DNA from 3 places in the Agarivorans sp. Z349TD_8 genome. Region 2 is predicted to be linked to each of the others. Evidence: predicted binding sites of a transcription regulator. Region 2 holds the regulator's gene; each other region holds the start of a gene.
The links. Region 2 encodes sigma-54, which starts transcription at its own class of promoters, with help from an activator protein. Its sites were predicted from a motif close to GTTGGCACGNNNNTNGNNT; they were not measured.
Positions count from the first base shown of each region.

Region 1 (6,006 bases), 1.2 Mb from region 2:
AGCGCCGCTATCAGCAGAACAGTGTTGCCATCGCTTTAATCCGCAAATTACCTTAGCGCCTAAGTTGAAGTGGTGGAATGACGATGGCTGGAATGTTCTGCTGGCACCTTATTCACGGTATGAGCCACAAGCTGATATGATTTTTGGGAACTGGCGTGAGGCGAACATTGCTTATAATGCGCAGCGTTATTCGGTGACGGTCGGTATTGATACCGTTTACTGGGGGGTTACCGAAGTCTATCAGCCAATCAATATCGTAAATCAGTATGACGGGCGGATAGCGTTAGGTAACGACGAGAAGATTGGTCAGCCGATGCTGCACTTTCAGTATTGGCCTCGGTGGGGGGAAGCGCAGCTATTGTTGTTGCCGTTTCATCAAGCGAGACCATTTCGCGAACCGCAGCAACGTTTGTCTCCGGGGAAGCCAGTGGGTGAAGAGATTGTTTATTCTGACGGTAAGCGTAATCTTGATTTGGCGGCCAGAGTGGCATTTTGGCGAGATGAGCTAGATCTTGGGATTAGCTTATTCAATGGGAATAGCCGAGAGCCTATGTTGCTCGATGACGGTGCTCAGCTACTGCAGTCTTACGCCAGTATTACTCAGCTCGGATTAGACCTGCAGTGGACCAAAGATGATCTGCTGTGGAAATGGGAAAGTGTTGCCAAACATGGGGAAGGAAAAAATTATCTGACGCTGGTCACTGGGGGGGAGTATTCCCTATATGGCTTTGAATTTAGCCCGGGACAATTAGGATTGATTGCCGAGTATACTTGGGATAATCGGGATTCTTTGGCACCTCCAACGCTTTATAATAACGATTTGTTTGTAGGGCTTCGATGGCAGGCAAACGATGTGAGTGACACGGAGTTATTGTTGTCGGGCCTGTTTGATCTTAAAAAAAACTCGCAGCTATATCAATTAACCGCGTCAGGTCGGGTGAGTCATCATTTTCGTTGGGTGGCAGAAGGGTTCTGGTTATCGGCCATGTCACCCACTGAGCCGATTTTCTACATGAGCAAAGACAGTTACTTATCACTGGGACTCGAGTATTACTTTTAGTTGCGTCGAACTTTTCTCGTCTTGGCTTACTTGATAAACATCAGAGCCAAACAGCTGCTGTCGAAAGCAGCCCACTGGCTTCGAATAAAGCTTCTACATATAAAATTTGAAAAAAAAGCGCAGTACAGGGGGCTGCGCTTTTCATCTTAAGCAATGATGCTAAATTCTTCGCATCATTTTTATTCGGTCTTAAGCACGGCGGCGTAAGCCAGCCAAACCTAATAAACCTAAACCAAAGATAGCTAAAGTACCTGGCTCTGTCACTTCTCTAGCTGAGATAGCAAATGCAGCTTCAAGGGTATTGGTATTATCTTCTTCAGTTAAGAAACCGATACAGGTTTTACCTTCTGGACAATCTACATTTTCAACGAATGTTAGACCTAACAAACGAGTTGTTAAGGTATATTCGTAGTCGTCTAAGCCGTCTGCTGGGATAACGAAGCTATTACTTAAGAAAATAGCATCACCATCTTGAGTGAAAGAAACATCATCATCTAATATAATGGTGAATAAATCGGCACAACCAGATTGGTTGATACCAACTTCACCGTCTAGAGTACCGCCATATTCACATGTGCCGCCAGTAGGGTGGTTGTAGGTTTCTTCAAATTGAATTTGAAATTGGAGAGCTGGTGCAGCTGTAGGAGGCAATGACACTGGCGCGGTTGGGGCTAAAAACAAACCGTCGAATAAAGTTGCCGATACTAAAGTATCACCCGTTACCCCCCAGTTTTCATGGGTTAAACCTGTACCTTCAGAGAACGCTAAGGCACCAACACCATCTACAACACTGGTGGTTACTGAACCAGTTTTAGAATCATCAATTGCTAAAGAGCTTTGCAATTCGTTTGGGTTCACCGCTTTATAAGGTTGACCCCAAGACAATGTTTTAGGGAGTTCACCACTAAAAAGTGGGTCAAATTGGTCTAAAGTAGCACCCGTTGCAGTCACACCTGTTGCGTCGCCAGCTTCTGAAGTATAATCAGTGCCGAAGCCAGCATCGTTTAGGTAATCCCAATCTGTAATTAGAACTGCGTTTGCTGAAATGCTTGAAAAACCTAAGCCTAATGCGATACAAGTTAATTTAAATTTATTCATGTTGCTCATCTATTGGTTCATTTAGGAGTTTTATATGATTCCAGTAAATGCAAATATGAGGCCAATATTTTAAATACTTTAAAAACAATGCTTTATGTATATAGTATTACATTTTAGTGAGCGTGGTGTAAAATTTACTGACACTTAAAATCAAAGTCTTTTGATCATGGTTGTTGGCCAAGCATCGGTTAAAAATTCAAGTTGGATCTATTTCTTGGGCTCAGACCTGCCTCTTCATTATTCAATGAAAGAAGATAAAACTTTACTGTTGCTGCAAGGGGTTTATCACTCGCAGATTAAAACCTCACTCGCAGATAAAAACCTACTTGAGATTGTACAGATGATGAATCAGGCGGAGCCTGGATGGTGACTCTAAAGTGTCGGCTTGGTCTAAGGTGAATATTGGGTTTAGCCTTGCTCAATCAAGAGGTGTTTGGGCTTGACTATGATCTGAGCATATAAAGCGGTTGGCTCTAGAGGTAAAACAAGCCGTTTATAAAATTATTGAAGGTAAAGAATACACCAACTTAGTCATTGGCGTGGTGATTACTCCTTAGTGGAAGCTATATTAGACAATAGTAAAACCGTATGACCAATATCGGTTCATTTAAACGGTAATATGGCTTGAGTCATGTGGCCTTAAGTTTATCGGTTTGCATTGGGACTAGAGGTGTGGAAAAAGGCATTGAGCTTCTTGTTGTGGACGATGAACTGGCTGCATTGCAGTGTTCCGGTGAAGCAATGCGTGCGAGTCTAGTCGAGATTGGTTTTTGATCGAATCGCTTTAGCCTTGTCTGTTCACTGCAATCGAGGCCGAACACCATTGACACAGTCGTCGTGAACTTAAGCACTCTCGTATAGTGCTCGTGCTTCACTTCATTAAATGAGTTACCATCTCAGAGATGTAAGCAAAATGAAGTCGGGATGTTTTATGAGTGTTGATGTTTGGTTCGCATATGTTGCTGCATCGTTGGTGCTGACAGCGACACCGGGCCCAAGTGTTTTTCTTGGTATCGTTCATTCCATTAATTACGGTGTGAGAAGAACCATATTTACCGCCCTTGGGGATATTAGCGCTAATTTCATTCAAATGATTTTGGTTTCGATTGGTTTGGGAGTAATTATTGCTAATTCTGAAGCGGCCTTTGATGTGATTAAGTGGTTGGGCGCGGCAACCCTGTTTTATATGGGGGTGAAGATGTTGTTTGCTTCAGAAAGTAAGTTCAAAAGGGATGATCATTTAGAAAACGTTTCAAATTCTAAACTCTACGTGTCGGGTTTTATGGTGGCAGCTGGCAATCCCAAAGCGATCGTGTTTTTTACTGCCTTTTTTCCTCAATTTATTGATACTACTCAGCCAGTGTTTTCGCAAATGGCTATTATGTGTCCTACTATGGCATTATTAGATTTTACGATGGTGATGTTATATGCCTTCTCTGCAAATAAGGTTTTGCGTGCAGGAAAAGCAAGATTAAATGTAGTGAATCGAATTAGTGGTGGTATTTTAGTCGGCGCATCAGGGGCTCTCGCCTTAAGTAGCCGTTAAGTCCTTATTCTCGGGTGAAGGTATTAAACCTTCAGACTTGCAGCTGGTCGATGCTCTGACGATTCATTGTGGTTACAATCTAGTGAGTGTCGAAGTCGCTCTGAGCCTCCCTTGGTCAACATCTATGTACTTGTGGCGCGACAGCAAACAGCGAGCCACTAAGCCTTGGCGGAAATGGAGTGATTTGAGCGGGTTCATCAGCCAGATGGTTATCGTAGACTAGAAATTCAAGCTGTTTGTAAAGACACTCGCGAAGTATGTCTGGTTTACGTTTACGGTAATCCTGAGGAAATGCTGTAAGCCGAAGATGTTGCTATTGGCTTAGCGGGTGAGTCTCTGCTAGAACATGCCAAGCTCTACCGCTGCGCAGTTTAAATGGTGAGTTAAGAGGGGTCAGTGGATCTTGATTAGTTTCCTTTGAATTGGGGATGTCGTCGTTATATCGACTCTGATTTTGGATGATAGAGATCTACTTATGGTCTTCTTTTTAATGGATGGTTAGGTGAAAATTTACGGAAGAACGACATCATTTAATGTTCAAAAAGTTTTGTGGTTTCTTGAAGAGCTAGGCAATTCTTATCAGCATATTGAATTAGGGGGGCGATTTGGTGGATTAGATGCCGCTGAATTTTCAAAACTAAATCCGATGAAGAAAGTTCCTGTCCTGATTGATGGTGATAAAGTGATTTGGGAATCACACAGTATTTTGCGGTATTTGGCCGCGAGTTACGGTTATCCTCAATGGCATTCTCAAGATCCTTATCAGTGTTCTTTATACGAGCGCTGGATGGACTGGTCACAGGTACTTTTCCAGCCCGCGTTTATGGGAACATTTTGGGGGTATTATCGAATGCCAGTAAACCAACGGAATATGGTGGAGGTTAATCATCAATTACAAAAATGCGAGGCATGTTTAAATATTCTTGAGCAAAGGCTCAATGAGAGTCCGTATTTAGCTGGTTCATCGCTTTCACTTGGCGACATTTGTGTTGGCTCTATTCTTTATCGCTTAACATCCCAAGGATTAGAGATAACGCTCCCGCCCAAAGTGACACAATGGTATCAACGCTTAAGATGTCGGCGTGGTTATAAAAAATGGATCATGAGTGATTTTAGCGAGCTGAAAGCGCGTGAAGCGTATTAACATTCAGTTTATTTAAGCTGGCGCTGGTTAAACTGTTAAATCGTGATTAAGTGAGTGCCACAACTAGGTGCGAGCCCTGAGTAGGGACATGATTTTAAGAAGATGAGTCTGATCGCAGCAAACTATCTATAGGCGAAGTGAATGGCGGATGTGTATGCTGTCAGTTTTGGCCCCGCAACAGTCAGCTGAATTTTCGCTGACTGCGATAGCGGATACGGCTTAAGTTTACTCCATCCAAAGATCCCAGAAGAAACATCCGGAAATAATCTTATCGATATAATAATGATACTCATCGGAAGCTAAGTCCGTTTGCATTTCTGCATCAACTTGATTTTTGTTGTAGACAGCATCAGACATTGCGATGATCGAAGTGCCAAGATCTGCATCTAAACGCATGATTTGATGCTGCACGCTATAAGCTTGCCACTCTGTGAGGTCTTCACCATTCGGCGAGTCGGTATGCAGGAAGTTGCCTATATATGCCATCATTGCAGCGCTTAGAGCATCACGTCCTGGTTGGTTTTCGTCGAAATAGAACGCGCCATTGAACCACTGATTCATACCACTACTCCATTGACCCGTTATAAAGTCCATGTCAGCGCCGTGAGTCGCGGATAAACCAAGCGTGTCTGCTGGTGATTTCACCACGCCAGACCTTGTGCCCCAAGCAAAACGGTAACCAAATACCGGAGGCTGGTCTGGATTCCCTACCAGTTGGTCGGCCACATTTTCCACATTGAATGCCGCGTAGATGTTGCTGCCGTAATGCATTGCGGTGCCATAAGAGTCCAGTAAATCGGGATCTTGCGATCCTCTAAGTAATGGGGCAAATTCAGGATCGGTTAGCGCAAAAATAGCAAATTCTTGTTGCGCGCTGCCCAGCATCACCGGAACTTTGTTGTAGTGACCGGTTTTAAGTACTTCAAAACCCTCAGCAGGGAGTACATAGCCATCTTTAAACAAGTGTGGGAAAGGTGCCATTTTGATCGGTGCTGGGCCATATAAAGCGAGAAATTTATCTGCTTCTTGCGCTCTTAAGTAAGCGGCAAAATCTTCGTGTTGAGTTATCCAGATCATGGCATCTGCTTGGTTATCTGCCTCGCCATTATTGATGACTAGCTGGATCACGGCTTGTTGTGCGATAGCGTCACCAGCACT
Region 1 covers NZ_CP194037.2:2,974,211-2,980,216, reverse strand. Annotated here, with positions in the region: gene ACRRS1_RS13375 (hypothetical protein) at 1-1,060, shown strand, start outside; gene ACRRS1_RS13370 (THxN family PEP-CTERM protein) at 1,250-2,158, opposite strand; gene ACRRS1_RS13365 (LysE family translocator) at 3,090-3,704, shown strand; gene ACRRS1_RS13360 (glutathione S-transferase family protein) at 4,207-4,848, shown strand; gene ACRRS1_RS13355 (carboxylesterase/lipase family protein) at 5,074-6,006, opposite strand, start outside.
Region 1: the regulator sigma-54 is predicted to act here: its motif matches at 2,206-2,224, upstream of ACRRS1_RS13370 (THxN family PEP-CTERM protein).

Region 2 (6,006 bases):
AGCAAATACGTTCGTGACTTAATTACAGACAGCTTGGAAATCGACCTGCAAAACGAAACCATGCATAGTGATAAACTCGTTACCGTTTATGGCCCATCCTACGAATTATATGGACGCGGAATGAACGGTGATTTAGCCAATGAAATAGTGACTTTATTAAATGATATCGAAGCGGTTTACCACAATCCACAAGAATAAATTAGCCTTTTTAGCAAGCCTGTTACTCATCAGTTGGGGGGCTCAAGCGCTTGAAGACGACTTCAATAAACAAATTGTCGTCGATGCCGACCGTCAACAGGTTAATATCAAAGAAAATCGCGTCACTTTTTATAATAATGTCGTCGTGACTCAAGGCTCGATAAAAATGCGCGCCGAAGAACTGAGCGTTATCGGAAGTGAGCAAAAAGGCAGCGAAGTGATGATAGCAAAAGGCAAACCAGCCACCTTCTATCAGCTCTTAGATAATGGTAAGCCCATTGAAGCAGAGGCGAACGAAGTGCGTTACGATTTGAAGACTCAAACGCTTACGCTTACTAACAATGCACTGCTGAAGCAAGAAGAAAGCTTAGTCAAAGGTCAAATGATTAAATACAGCATTAACAAACAAGAAATGGTTGCTCAGGGCGACCAAAACAATCGGGTGACCACCATTTTCTTACCCCAACAACTCAACAAAGTTGCCCCCAAGGCCACGCCTCAACCATGAGTACCTTAATTGCAGAAAACCTTGCCAAAAGTTACAAAGGGCGCAAGGTCGTTAAAAACGTGAGTCTCAATGTTGAAACTGGAAAAATTGTCGGTTTATTAGGGCCCAATGGCGCTGGAAAAACCACCACTTTTTATATGGTGGTTGGTTTAGTCCCAAGGGACCAAGGGCGGATCCTAATTGACAACGAAGATCTGTCAAGTACCGCCATGCATACCCGGGCTCGCAAAGGCATAGGTTACCTACCGCAAGAAGCATCTATCTTTCGTCGCCTCTCGGTAGAAAAGAATATTTTAGCGGTCTTAGAAACACGTAAAGACCTCGATAAACAACAACAAATGGGCGCGCTCGATGACTTACTTGAAGAGTTTCATATTGGTCATATTCGCAAGAATTTAGGCATGAGTCTGTCGGGCGGTGAACGTCGCCGAGTAGAAATTGCCCGCGCTCTAGCTGCCGCACCTAAGTTTATTTTGCTTGACGAACCCTTCGCAGGCGTGGATCCTATTTCTGTTATCGATATAAAAAAAATCATTGAACATCTTCGTGATCGCGGTCTGGGTGTATTGATCACCGACCACAATGTAAGAGAAACACTAGATGTTTGTGAGCACGCCTATATCGTTAGCCAAGGCGAACTGATAGCCTCAGGAAAACCTGAGGAGATACTTAAAAATGAGCATGTGAAACGAGTTTATCTCGGTGAACAATTCAAGCTATAGTTAAAGTATGTCCTCAAACGCGATAATAAAAAGAAGGAACAGCGGTAATTAATGAAAGCATCTTTGCAGTTGCGTCTTGGTCAGCAATTAACCATGACCCCCCAGTTACAACAGGCCATACGCTTACTCCAGCTTTCGACGCTGGATCTGCAGCAGGAAATCCAAGAAGCTTTGGAGAGTAATCCTCTGCTAGAAGCAGATGAAGCGCAAGCAAATGACGCAGACTCGGCTGAATTTAAATCAGCCAGCGAGCAAAATAGTGATGCAAACAATAGCCAAACGGAGATCGATAGCAGCCAGATGGAAACTGGCGATGCGATTAGTCAAGATACCGTCGCAGACGATCTTCCGGTTGACTCAACTTGGGATGACATTTACAGCGCGAGTTCGGCTCCTGCCAGCTCTTCATCCGGTAGCAGCAGTGATGACAACGACATGTTGTTTCAAGGTGAAACCGTTGACTCCTTACAAGATCACTTGCTCTGGCAAATGCGCCTCACGCCTTTTAGTGAAATAGACCAAGCGATCGCCCTCGCCATCATCGACGCAGTCGACCAATCAGGTTACCTGACCCAAGATTGTGAGCAATTACTTGAGGGACTACGTTCGATTGAAAATAATGATTTAGATGTCGAGTTAGATGAAATTGAAGCAGTACTTAAACGTATTCAGCACTTCGATCCAGTTGGTATTGCTGCCCGCTCTCTACAGGAATGCTTACTCATCCAATTAAGTCGTTTCAGCGAACAAACACCTTGGCTGAATGAAGCGAAAGACATCGTATCGAATCATATTGATGTATTAGCAAATCGAGATTTTCGTTTATTGGCCCGTAAAACCAAGTTAAAAGAGGAGCAGCTACGCGAAGTGATGCGGCTGATTCACACCTTAGAGCCAAGACCTGGTAATGCCGTCGAACCAAATCAAGCCCAATACGTAATTCCCGATGTCTCGGTGATTAAACGTCAAGGTCGCTGGGTGGTTGAACTCAATCCTGACGCGATGCCAAAACTACGCATCAATTCACATTATGCATCGATGACTAAAACCTCGACCAACGCCAACGATACCCAGTTTATTCGCAGCCATCTGCAAGAAGCAAAATGGTTCATCAAGAGTATTGAAAGCCGTAACGAAACCCTACTGAAAGTCTCTAATTGCATCGTGCATCACCAACAAGCTTTCTTTGAATATGGTGAAGAAGCCATGAAACCGATGGTATTGAATGATGTTGCCGAAGCGGTTGAAATGCATGAATCCACGATCTCTAGGGTCACGACTCAAAAATTCATGCATACCCCTCGCGGGATCTTCGAACTCAAATACTTTTTCTCTAGCCATGTGGCTACCGATGGTGGAGGAGAATGCTCCTCAACAGCCATTCGTGCATTAATTAAGAAACTGGTTGCTGCCGAGAATACCAGTAAACCACTCAGCGATAGTAAAATCGCTGATATTTTGGCAGATCAAGGCATCAAGGTGGCTAGGCGTACGATAGCTAAATATCGTGAGTCATTGGCTATTCCACCTTCTAACCAACGTAAGAGCCTTATTTAAAGGCCACTATAAAGGGGACGACATCTATGCAAATTAACCTTACTGGACACCACGTAGAAATCACTGAGTCTTTGAGAGAATATGTCCACACTAAGTTTACTAAGCTACAACGACGATTCGACCAAATTAATAATGTCCATGTTATTCTCAATGTCGAAAAACTGAATCAGATTGCCGAAGCCACTATACACCTAAATGGTGGTGAATTATTCGCCACTTCAGAACACGCTGATATGTACGCGGCCATCGATAGCCTCATCGATAAGCTCGATCGCCAAGTCATTAAGCATAAAGAAAAACTCACCAAACATTAGTCATAGTAATGCAAATAGATAAAGTACTAAGCTTGGACTGCACCCAAAGTGCAGTCCAATGTTCGTCAAAAAAACGAGCATTGGAATTGATCAGTGAACTGGTTGCGAAGCAACTCGACACCACATCTAAAAGTATATTTGAAAGTTTATTAAATCGTGAACGCATGGGCAGTACTGGCATTGGCCAAGGCATCGCGATCCCTCACGGTAGAATAGGCAATCAATACCATGCGACCGCAGTATTATTACGCTGTACTCCGGCGATTTCCTTTGACGCCATTGACAATCAAGCCGTTGATTTAATATTTGCCTTACTGGTTCCCGAAGACCAATGTCAACAACATCTAAATACTCTCGCTCAAGTTGCTGAAAAACTTAACGATAAGCAAATATGCAAACAACTTCGTACAGCACAAAGTGATGACGAATTATACACGATCATGATAGCCTAAGACTCTAATCGTTATTAGGGGTTATCATGGAACTGATTATCGTTAGCGGGCGCTCCGGTTCAGGTAAAACGGTCGCACTACGAGTATTAGAAGATTTAGGTTATTACTGTGTCGACAATTTACCAGTCGTATTATGGCGTCCTTTAATTGAACACCTAAAAAGACAGTACACCAAAGTCGCCATTAGCATCGATGTGCGAAATTTACCTGATGAACCCTCACCCATCGGTCAACTAATTCGCGATGAAGGCTCTGAGCTTAACCTATTAAGTATTTTTCTCGACGCGAAAGATGATGCGCTGATCCGCCGCTACAGTGAAACTCGGCGGGTTCATCCACTGAGTCAAAACGACATGTCTCTAGCCAAGGCCATAGAATCTGAAACCGCCCTGCTCGCCCCCATTTCTCGCAATGCTGACCTAAGAATAGATACCTCGCGTTTATCCGTACATGAATTGAGTCAGCTCATTCGATCGCGAGTGACCGGAGAACAACAACAGCAATTAATTATGGTGTTTGAGTCCTTTGGCTTTAAAAATGGCGTACCCAATGATGCCGATTACCTATTTGATGCTCGCTTTTTACCGAACCCGCACTGGCAAGAAGAACTACGACCTTTATGCGGTCTCGATCAAGCGGTTAAAGATTATTTAGCCAAGCAGCCTCTTGTAGAGCAGTACATCCAGCAAATCGCTGATTTATTAGGATCTTGGCTGCCGCATTTAGAAGCCAATAATCGCGCCTATCTGACCATCGCAATTGGTTGTACTGGCGGACAACATCGTAGTGTTTATGTCGCCGAACAACTGGCTGAACACTTTAGTCAAAAACGTAAGGTGCAGCGGCGCCATCGAACTTTGGAACATAAACTTGAAACTCACTAGACAAGTCGTCGTAAAAAACAAACTGGGCTTACACGCTCGCCCAGCCACCAAACTGGTCGAATTGGTACAAGAATTTGAAGCTGAAGTAAGTATTATTGACGGGGAAAAAACCGCTTCGGCTGCCAGCGTGATGGGATTGCTGGTATTGGCAAGCGCTCAAGGCAATACCCTCACGATAATCTCTGAAGGTAACGATGCAGAGGCTGCTCTCGATGCCATACAACAACTCGTTGAAGCAAACTTCGACGAGGAATAACGCGAATTTATTGATGCAACTGCTACACTAAGTCCTGTTGCATTTTTAGTGAATATTTATATCGTAGCGGACAAGGCAGAGCCTATCGCGTAGAAACAGCACTGATGCAGGTACTCAAGCCGTAAACTGTGACACATGTTACCCAAAGGGTTCCGCTGAAAACCTTTGTACCATCCGCGACAGGTTCACCCGCTCTAAAAGCGTGGTTTAATCTTTACACGACTATAAGGACCGCTTATGCCTGAAGAGATGGAGTTAAATCCTAATCAACACAAACGCCTACAGGAGCTAAACCAAGCGCTCGATAGTGGTATGTTTGTGCATGTTAGGCGAATGCTTCATCAGATGCCGCCTTGTGATGTCGCTCTACTATTAGAATCTAGCCCTCCCGCAGGTCGAAAAGTATTATGGCAACTCACCGATCCGGAAAAGCACGGTGAGATCCTCGAAGAATTAAACGAAGATGTCATGGAAGGGGTACTCCAATTAATGGCCCCCGAAACCCTTGCTGCAGCGACCGAGGGAATGGACACCGATGATATCGCCTACGTGCTTCGCAGCCTACCCGATAGTGTCTATCAAGAGGTATTGTCGCAAATGGATGGCCAAGACCGCCATCGAGTCGAAGCTGCGCTCGCTTATCCAGAAGACACCGCTGGCAGTATCATGAATACCGACACCATCACCCTGCGGGCAGATGTCAGTATTGATGTTGTATTGCGCTATTTGCGGCTTAGGGGCGAACTTCCTGAAGCAACGGATGCACTTTATGTTGTCGATGAGAATGATTTACTACTCGGCGATATCCCACTATCAACCTTGCTCACCGTTAATCCAAGCGTCAACGTCAGAGAGGTAATGGATAGTAATGCTGAAACCATACCGGTCGCCATGGATGAAGATGACGTGGCTTCCCTGTTTGAACGCCACGACTGGATATCTGCCCCAGTAGTTGATGAACAAGGGCGCTTGTTAGGCCGAATTACCATCGATGATGTGGTGGATATTATTCGTGAGCATGCGGAACACTCGATGATGGGGATGGCGGGGATGGACGATGACGAGGATACCTTCGCCCCGGTCTTAAAAAGTACTCAACGGCGCACCGTCTGGCT
Region 2 covers NZ_CP194037.2:4,166,072-4,172,077, forward strand. Annotated here, with positions in the region: gene lptC (LPS export ABC transporter periplasmic protein LptC) at 1-198, shown strand, start outside; gene lptA (lipopolysaccharide transport periplasmic protein LptA) at 161-706, shown strand; gene lptB (LPS export ABC transporter ATP-binding protein) at 703-1,428, shown strand; gene ACRRS1_RS18690 (RNA polymerase factor sigma-54) at 1,480-2,985, shown strand; gene hpf (ribosome hibernation promoting factor) at 3,012-3,299, shown strand; gene ptsN (PTS IIA-like nitrogen regulatory protein PtsN) at 3,308-3,751, shown strand; gene rapZ (RNase adapter RapZ) at 3,778-4,635, shown strand; gene ACRRS1_RS18710 (HPr family phosphocarrier protein) at 4,622-4,891, shown strand; gene mgtE (magnesium transporter) at 5,129-6,006, shown strand, end outside.

Region 3 (6,006 bases), 2.2 Mb from region 2:
TTACTTGCTTGAGTTCGTTCTGCAAGGTTAACCACAATAATATCACCAACGCGATGGGCTTTTTTGTCTGCATATAGGTTATTTGCAACAGCTTCAGCGAATAACGAACCAGTCACGCGCGCTTCTATTGCAACTTCTTCTGGATAAACAGGTGCATAAGTCGGGTCATCGGGAACCACGGCATGATTGACGCTTGCACATCCCACCATCGTTATACTCATCAACGCTACGACTAATCTATACATCAGTCATCCCTCTCTCTGATCTGTGTTTACAATTGTTGAGTTGCAAAACTTAACATTTGATCGACGGTAGATATAACCTTTGAGTTCATCTCATAAACACGCTGTGCTTCAATCAAATTCACCAACTCTTCGGTAACATTAACATTGGATGTTTCTAAGGCTCCTTGGCGAATAGAACCAAGGCCATTTTCGGAAGCAATCCCATTTTGCGGTGCACCACTGGCACCAGTTTCTAAATATAAGTTCTGACCTTGAGGCTCTAAGCCCGAAGGATTCACAAAGTCACTCAGGGTAATTTGGCCAATTACCTGACTATCGGTTTGACCGGGCAAGCGAACACTCACTTCACCATCTTCACCCACCGTAAAACTTTGTGCATCGGCTGGTACTTGGATTTCGGGTTGCAGCGGATAACCAGATCCCGGAGTCACTATCGTGCCTTCGTCATTCAAACTAAATTGACCATTACGAGTGTAAGCAGTCGTGCCATCAGGCATTAATACTTCGAAAAAGCCACGACCGTCGATCATCATGTCAAAGGAATTGTCCGTGGTTTGCACATTACCTTGATCGTGATTCTTTTGGGTGGCAATCACCTTTGCGCCGGCGCCAATCATTAGACCGGAAGGCATTTTGGTGTTTTGTGAAGAACGCCCGCCAGGCTGATTCACAGTTTGATAAAGTAAATCTTCAAACACCGCTCGGCTTTTTTTATAACCAATAGTACTAGCGTTAGCGAGGTTATTAGAAATAACCGATACATTGGTTTGCTGGGCATCTAAGCCAGTTTTACTGATCCATAATGCGGGATGCATAGTACACTCCTTATTGCTAGCTTAAGCGCAACAAACTGTTAGTCGCTTTTTCGTTTTCTTCAGCAGTTTTCATCATTTTTATTTGCATTTCGAATTGGCGTTGCATGCTAATCATATGAGTCATCTCTTGGACTGGATTTACATTACTGCCTTCTAATGCACCTTTAGTCAGTTCAACCGTAGCGTCTGGTTGGTATACAGCACCTGTGGTACTTCTAAATAAACCATCACCGCCTTTGCTTAAATCTCCAGCAAAAGGCTTACTCAATTTGATTCGGTTAACTTCTTCCAGGGCATCACCTGGCGCACCTTCAGGTCGTATTTCGATGGTGCCATCTTCACTAATTTCAAGCTTTTCAACAGGTAAAGGGATAATAATCGGTGCATTTTGATTACCCAACACTGGCTGACCTTGCATGGTTTGTAGAACCCCTGCCGCCGAAATCGTAAAGTTGCCATTTCTAGACAATGCTTCTTGACCATCTTTATCTTGAACCGAAATCCAACCTTCTCCCTTAATCGCAACATCTAAATCACGACCCGTGGTTTTTAACATACCGTTGGCAAAATTTTGACTAGGGGTCTCAGTCATGGCAAATACTCGCGACGGTAAACCAGGGCCAAATGCCTGCATCGCTCGTGCGTTTTCTAGATCGGCTTTAAAGCCAGTCGTGTTTGCATTCGCTAGATTATTGCCTCGCACCGCGAGCGACTGCATATTTTGTTTTGCGCCGGTCATCGATATATAAAGTAATTGGTCCATCTTATTCCCTTCGTCAAATAGCTGACTCATGAGAAATAGAGCAATTATGGTGCCAAACAATAAAAACTTATGACAAAACCAATAAAAAACCATATAAATCAAGTAAATAAAAAGGCAGCAAAGGCTGCCTTTTTATTATTATGTCATCCGATATGATTATCGAATTTGAATAATAGTTTGCTGTAGAGTTGAATTCACTTCCAGTGCTCGAGAGTTCGCTTGGAAGTTTCGTTGCGCACTAATTAAGTTAACTAACTGTTCAGTGAGGTTCACGTTGGCTTGTTCTAAGGAAGCAGAGTTAATTTTACCAAAAGTGCCAGAGTTACCTTCACCTGCAATCGCTTCACCACTTAATTGTGTTTGTTGCCAGGATGTATCACCGATTTGTGATAAGCCCTGATTGTTCGCAAACTTAGCCACTGAAACTTTAGCAATATTCGAAGTTTGACCATTACTATAAGACGCAACCACTAAACCGTCAGGCCCAATATCAATCCCAGTTAATTTACCAACTGTCGATCCATCCTGCGAAAGACTAGACACTTCGAAAGCTGCGTTATACTGAGTCGGTCCGTTCAAATTAAAGATAAGCGTTTGCGTAGAATCTACCGAACCCGTCGCCGCATCCCAAACCCCACCTGGGCCATTTGGTGGCGCAGTTCCTAAAGCGACCGTTTCAATAACCGCAGGCACTGTTGATGCTAAGGCCCCCGTACTATCAAATGTTAAAGTAGCCGAAGCCGGAATCGTCGCGTTGGTATTACCCGCGTTTGGCACATGAGCAGTGCCTCCACTCACGTCGGTCGGTTCACCATCAACATAGATCAACTTATGCCAAGTATTTGCCACAGAGGAATCTTTTACAAAGAAGGTTTCCGCAACATGAGAACCACCCTGAGAATCATACACAGTCACCGAAGTTGCTGAGGTATAAGTATTACTATCAGAAGGATCGAAGTCACCAATATCATGAGTCGTGCCACTAGAGGGCAAGTTAAAGCTCATATTGACTTCACTGGTTTGGGTCGGTGTACCAACTTCAGCGCTGATCTGAATGGCGTTTGTCGCCGCCATACTCACTGCCGAAGGAGTACCACTATTATTAACCGTATATCCCTGTAAATACTGGCCTTGCGAATTCACAATAAAGTTATCCGCATTTAATTTGAAGGCTCCAGCACGCGTAAATTCGCGAGTCTGGGTAGTCAAATCAGCAGCCGTAACAAAAAAACCTTCTCCACTAATCGCTAAATCCAAAGCATTCTGGGTAAAGTTCAAACTTCCCTGGTGGAACTGCTGTGCAACATCCACCGTTTTGGTTCCGTTACCCACTGCAGTACGAGCATTTGAGAAAATCGATGTTGCATACACATCGGCAAACTCTGCCCGCGACTCTTTAAAACCAACGGTATTGACGTTCGCAATGTTATTCGCGGTTACGTCAAGATCCTTTTGCGAGGCATTGATGCCGCTCAACGCGATATTAAATGACATCTCTCAATCTCCTATCGTTTATATACTTTACTAGGCTTTGGCAACTTCAAGGACATCGCTCATCGCGATACCACCCAAACCTTCTAAATTGACGACTACGCCAGATGTACCACCAGCCAAACTTACACTACTTACATTCGCGAAAGTTGCGGTGGGTAAACTGATCTCTTTACCGCCCTGAACGCCATTTACTTTGACGTTATATTTTCCATCTGGCATTTGATTCCCGTTGGAATCAGTACCGTCCCAAGAGAAGTTCATATTGCCACTCCCCTCACCTAAATCGATAACTGTAACGACTTCTCCAGCTTCATTTTCAATCGTCACTTTAACATTGGTCGTTGCAGCGCCTGTCACCGCTACCCCTTCAAAACCACTGCCCGTATTGTGGGCATAGTCCAAGGGTACCAATACTTTTTGCCCCACTAGCGTTGAGGCTTGCAAAGCTGCAGACGAATTCATAATCGAGTTCATCGTGTCAAATTTGGTTCCCAGCTCGGCGATACCTTCAGAAGTCTGGAAGGAAGCCATTTGCGCGATCATTTCAGCGTTATCAACTGGCTTACTCGGATCTTGATATTGCAACTGGGTGGTCAATAGCGCGAAAAAGTCTTCCTGCCCTAATGACTGATTATTATTACTTTCCGGAACAATCGACTCAGGTTGCCAACGGTTACCTTGTAGTGGATCAATAGTAGACACGACCTACTCCTTAACTTTTACCCAGATTGAGAGTGCTATTTAGCATTTGCTTCGCAGCTTCAGTGACCTGCACATTCGCTTGATAGGAGCGCGAGGCACTCATCATATCGGCCATTTCTTCAATCACATTAACATTTGGTTTAAAGATATAACCATCTTCATTCGCCATGGGATGTTCTGGGTAATACTCTTTACGCAAAGGGGCATCCGACTCGACAATACCAGCAACTTTAACTTTTGCCGACTCGCCTTGAGCGTTACCCGCACGTTCTAACTCTGCAGCAAACACTGGCTTTCGAGCACGATAGGTTTGGTCAATACTAGAGCTGATGCTGTCAGCATTCGCCAAATTACTGGCGGTAGTATTCAATCTCACCGACTGGGCCTTCATCGCTGAAGCCGAGATATCAAACACGTTGAAGAAACTCATTATTGACCTCCTTTAATCGCATTACGTAAACCAGAAAATTTACTAGACAAAAAGCCGATACCAGCTTGGTATTCCAGACCATTTTGCATAAAATCTGCTTTTTCCTGCTGTATATCGACGGTGTTACCATCGCCCGTGTCGGGCTGGTTGGGGATGCGAAAACCCAATTCTGAAAATTGGCTGCTACCACCGCCCATATGACGATCATTGGTAAGCTGCATGCCACTGTGCTGTCCAGCCTTAGCGGCTGCAAAAGCCTTATTAAAGTCAATATCCTGTGCTTTATAATTAGGTGTATCGGCATTAGCGATATTACTCGCGAGAACCTCAGACCGCCGAGCTCTTACCCCAACCGTATACTGATGAACACCTAATGCTTTATCGAAAGTTATTGCCATACACACCTCTTCACACAATTACAAATGGAAAAATGCAAAAGCTGTGCCAGTGTTTTTTTGACGTTGGGAATACAGAGTAAATAGGAAAGTAAAGCCTGAGTAAGGCGAAGCACTGAATACTTAAGGACCTTTAGCGGCAAAAAGCGGCAAGAGTTGCCTATTCTGCCGCTCTATCGTTGAAATTATTTCAGTTGATATACAATGCCGGGATTACATCGCAACATATTAAATCGATCGGTTAAACCAGTAATTGACTCGGAAGCGCCCAGCATCAAATAGCCATTAGGATTTAAAGCCTGAGCAAATTGATTCAAAATCTTAGATTTTACTTCAGCGTTAAAATAGATAAGCACATTTCGACAGAAAATAATGTCAAACTTACCCATTAATGAATAACTATCGAGTAAATTTAGGGGGCGAAAATTGACATTCTTTCTAACTTTGTCATTCACTCGAAAACGACCATCACTGGTGGCTTCAAAAAATTGACGTTTACGTTCAGGCGATAAACCACGCGCTAAAGCTAAAGAATCGTATTCTCCACGCTTACAATGTTCCAACATTGACGGCGAAATATCGGTCCCTACCACTTGAACGCCCATCGATAAAGCACCAGGTTTTCTCGCTTGATATTCAAGAGCGGTCATCATGATTGAATAAGGCTCTTGTCCCGATGAACTAGCCGCCGACCAAATTTTAACTGGCCGAGTGAGTTTTTGAAATTCAGGAAAAAGCTTATCACCCAATAACTGAAAAGGATAAGTATCACGAAACCATAAGGTTTCGTTGGTTGTCATCGCATCGACCACCGAAGCACGGAGATCTCGCTCGCGTAAACTCATCGCTTTTTGAACCAACTCGGTTAAACTTGCGATAGAGTACTGAGCCATTAGCGGAGACAGACGACTTTTCACTAAATACTGTTTGTTATCGCCTAATACAATTCCACATTGCTTCTCTAAAAAGCCACAGAACTGTTTATATACATCGTCAGTGATTGTTCTCACAAATGCGTCCACACTCTTCTATAACGATTGACGAACAGCCGCAGCCAACTCGTCAGGATTAAATTTAGCAACGAAGGCATTAGCACCAACTTTATTTACCATCGCCTGATTGAATACTCCACTGAGCGAAGTATGTAAGATTATATGTAAAT
Region 3 covers NZ_CP194037.2:1,943,417-1,949,422, reverse strand. Annotated here, with positions in the region: gene flgH (flagellar basal body L-ring protein FlgH) at 1-245, opposite strand, end outside; gene flgG (flagellar basal-body rod protein FlgG) at 272-1,060, opposite strand; gene flgF (flagellar basal-body rod protein FlgF) at 1,077-1,823, opposite strand; gene flgE (flagellar hook protein FlgE) at 1,980-3,317, opposite strand; gene ACRRS1_RS08860 (flagellar hook assembly protein FlgD) at 3,348-4,019, opposite strand; gene flgC (flagellar basal body rod protein FlgC) at 4,030-4,449, opposite strand; gene flgB (flagellar basal body rod protein FlgB) at 4,449-4,847, opposite strand; gene ACRRS1_RS08845 (CheR family methyltransferase) at 5,030-5,854, opposite strand; gene ACRRS1_RS08840 (chemotaxis protein CheV) at 5,873-6,006, opposite strand, start outside.
Region 3: the regulator sigma-54 is predicted to act here: its motif matches at 1,862-1,880, upstream of flgF (flagellar basal-body rod protein FlgF).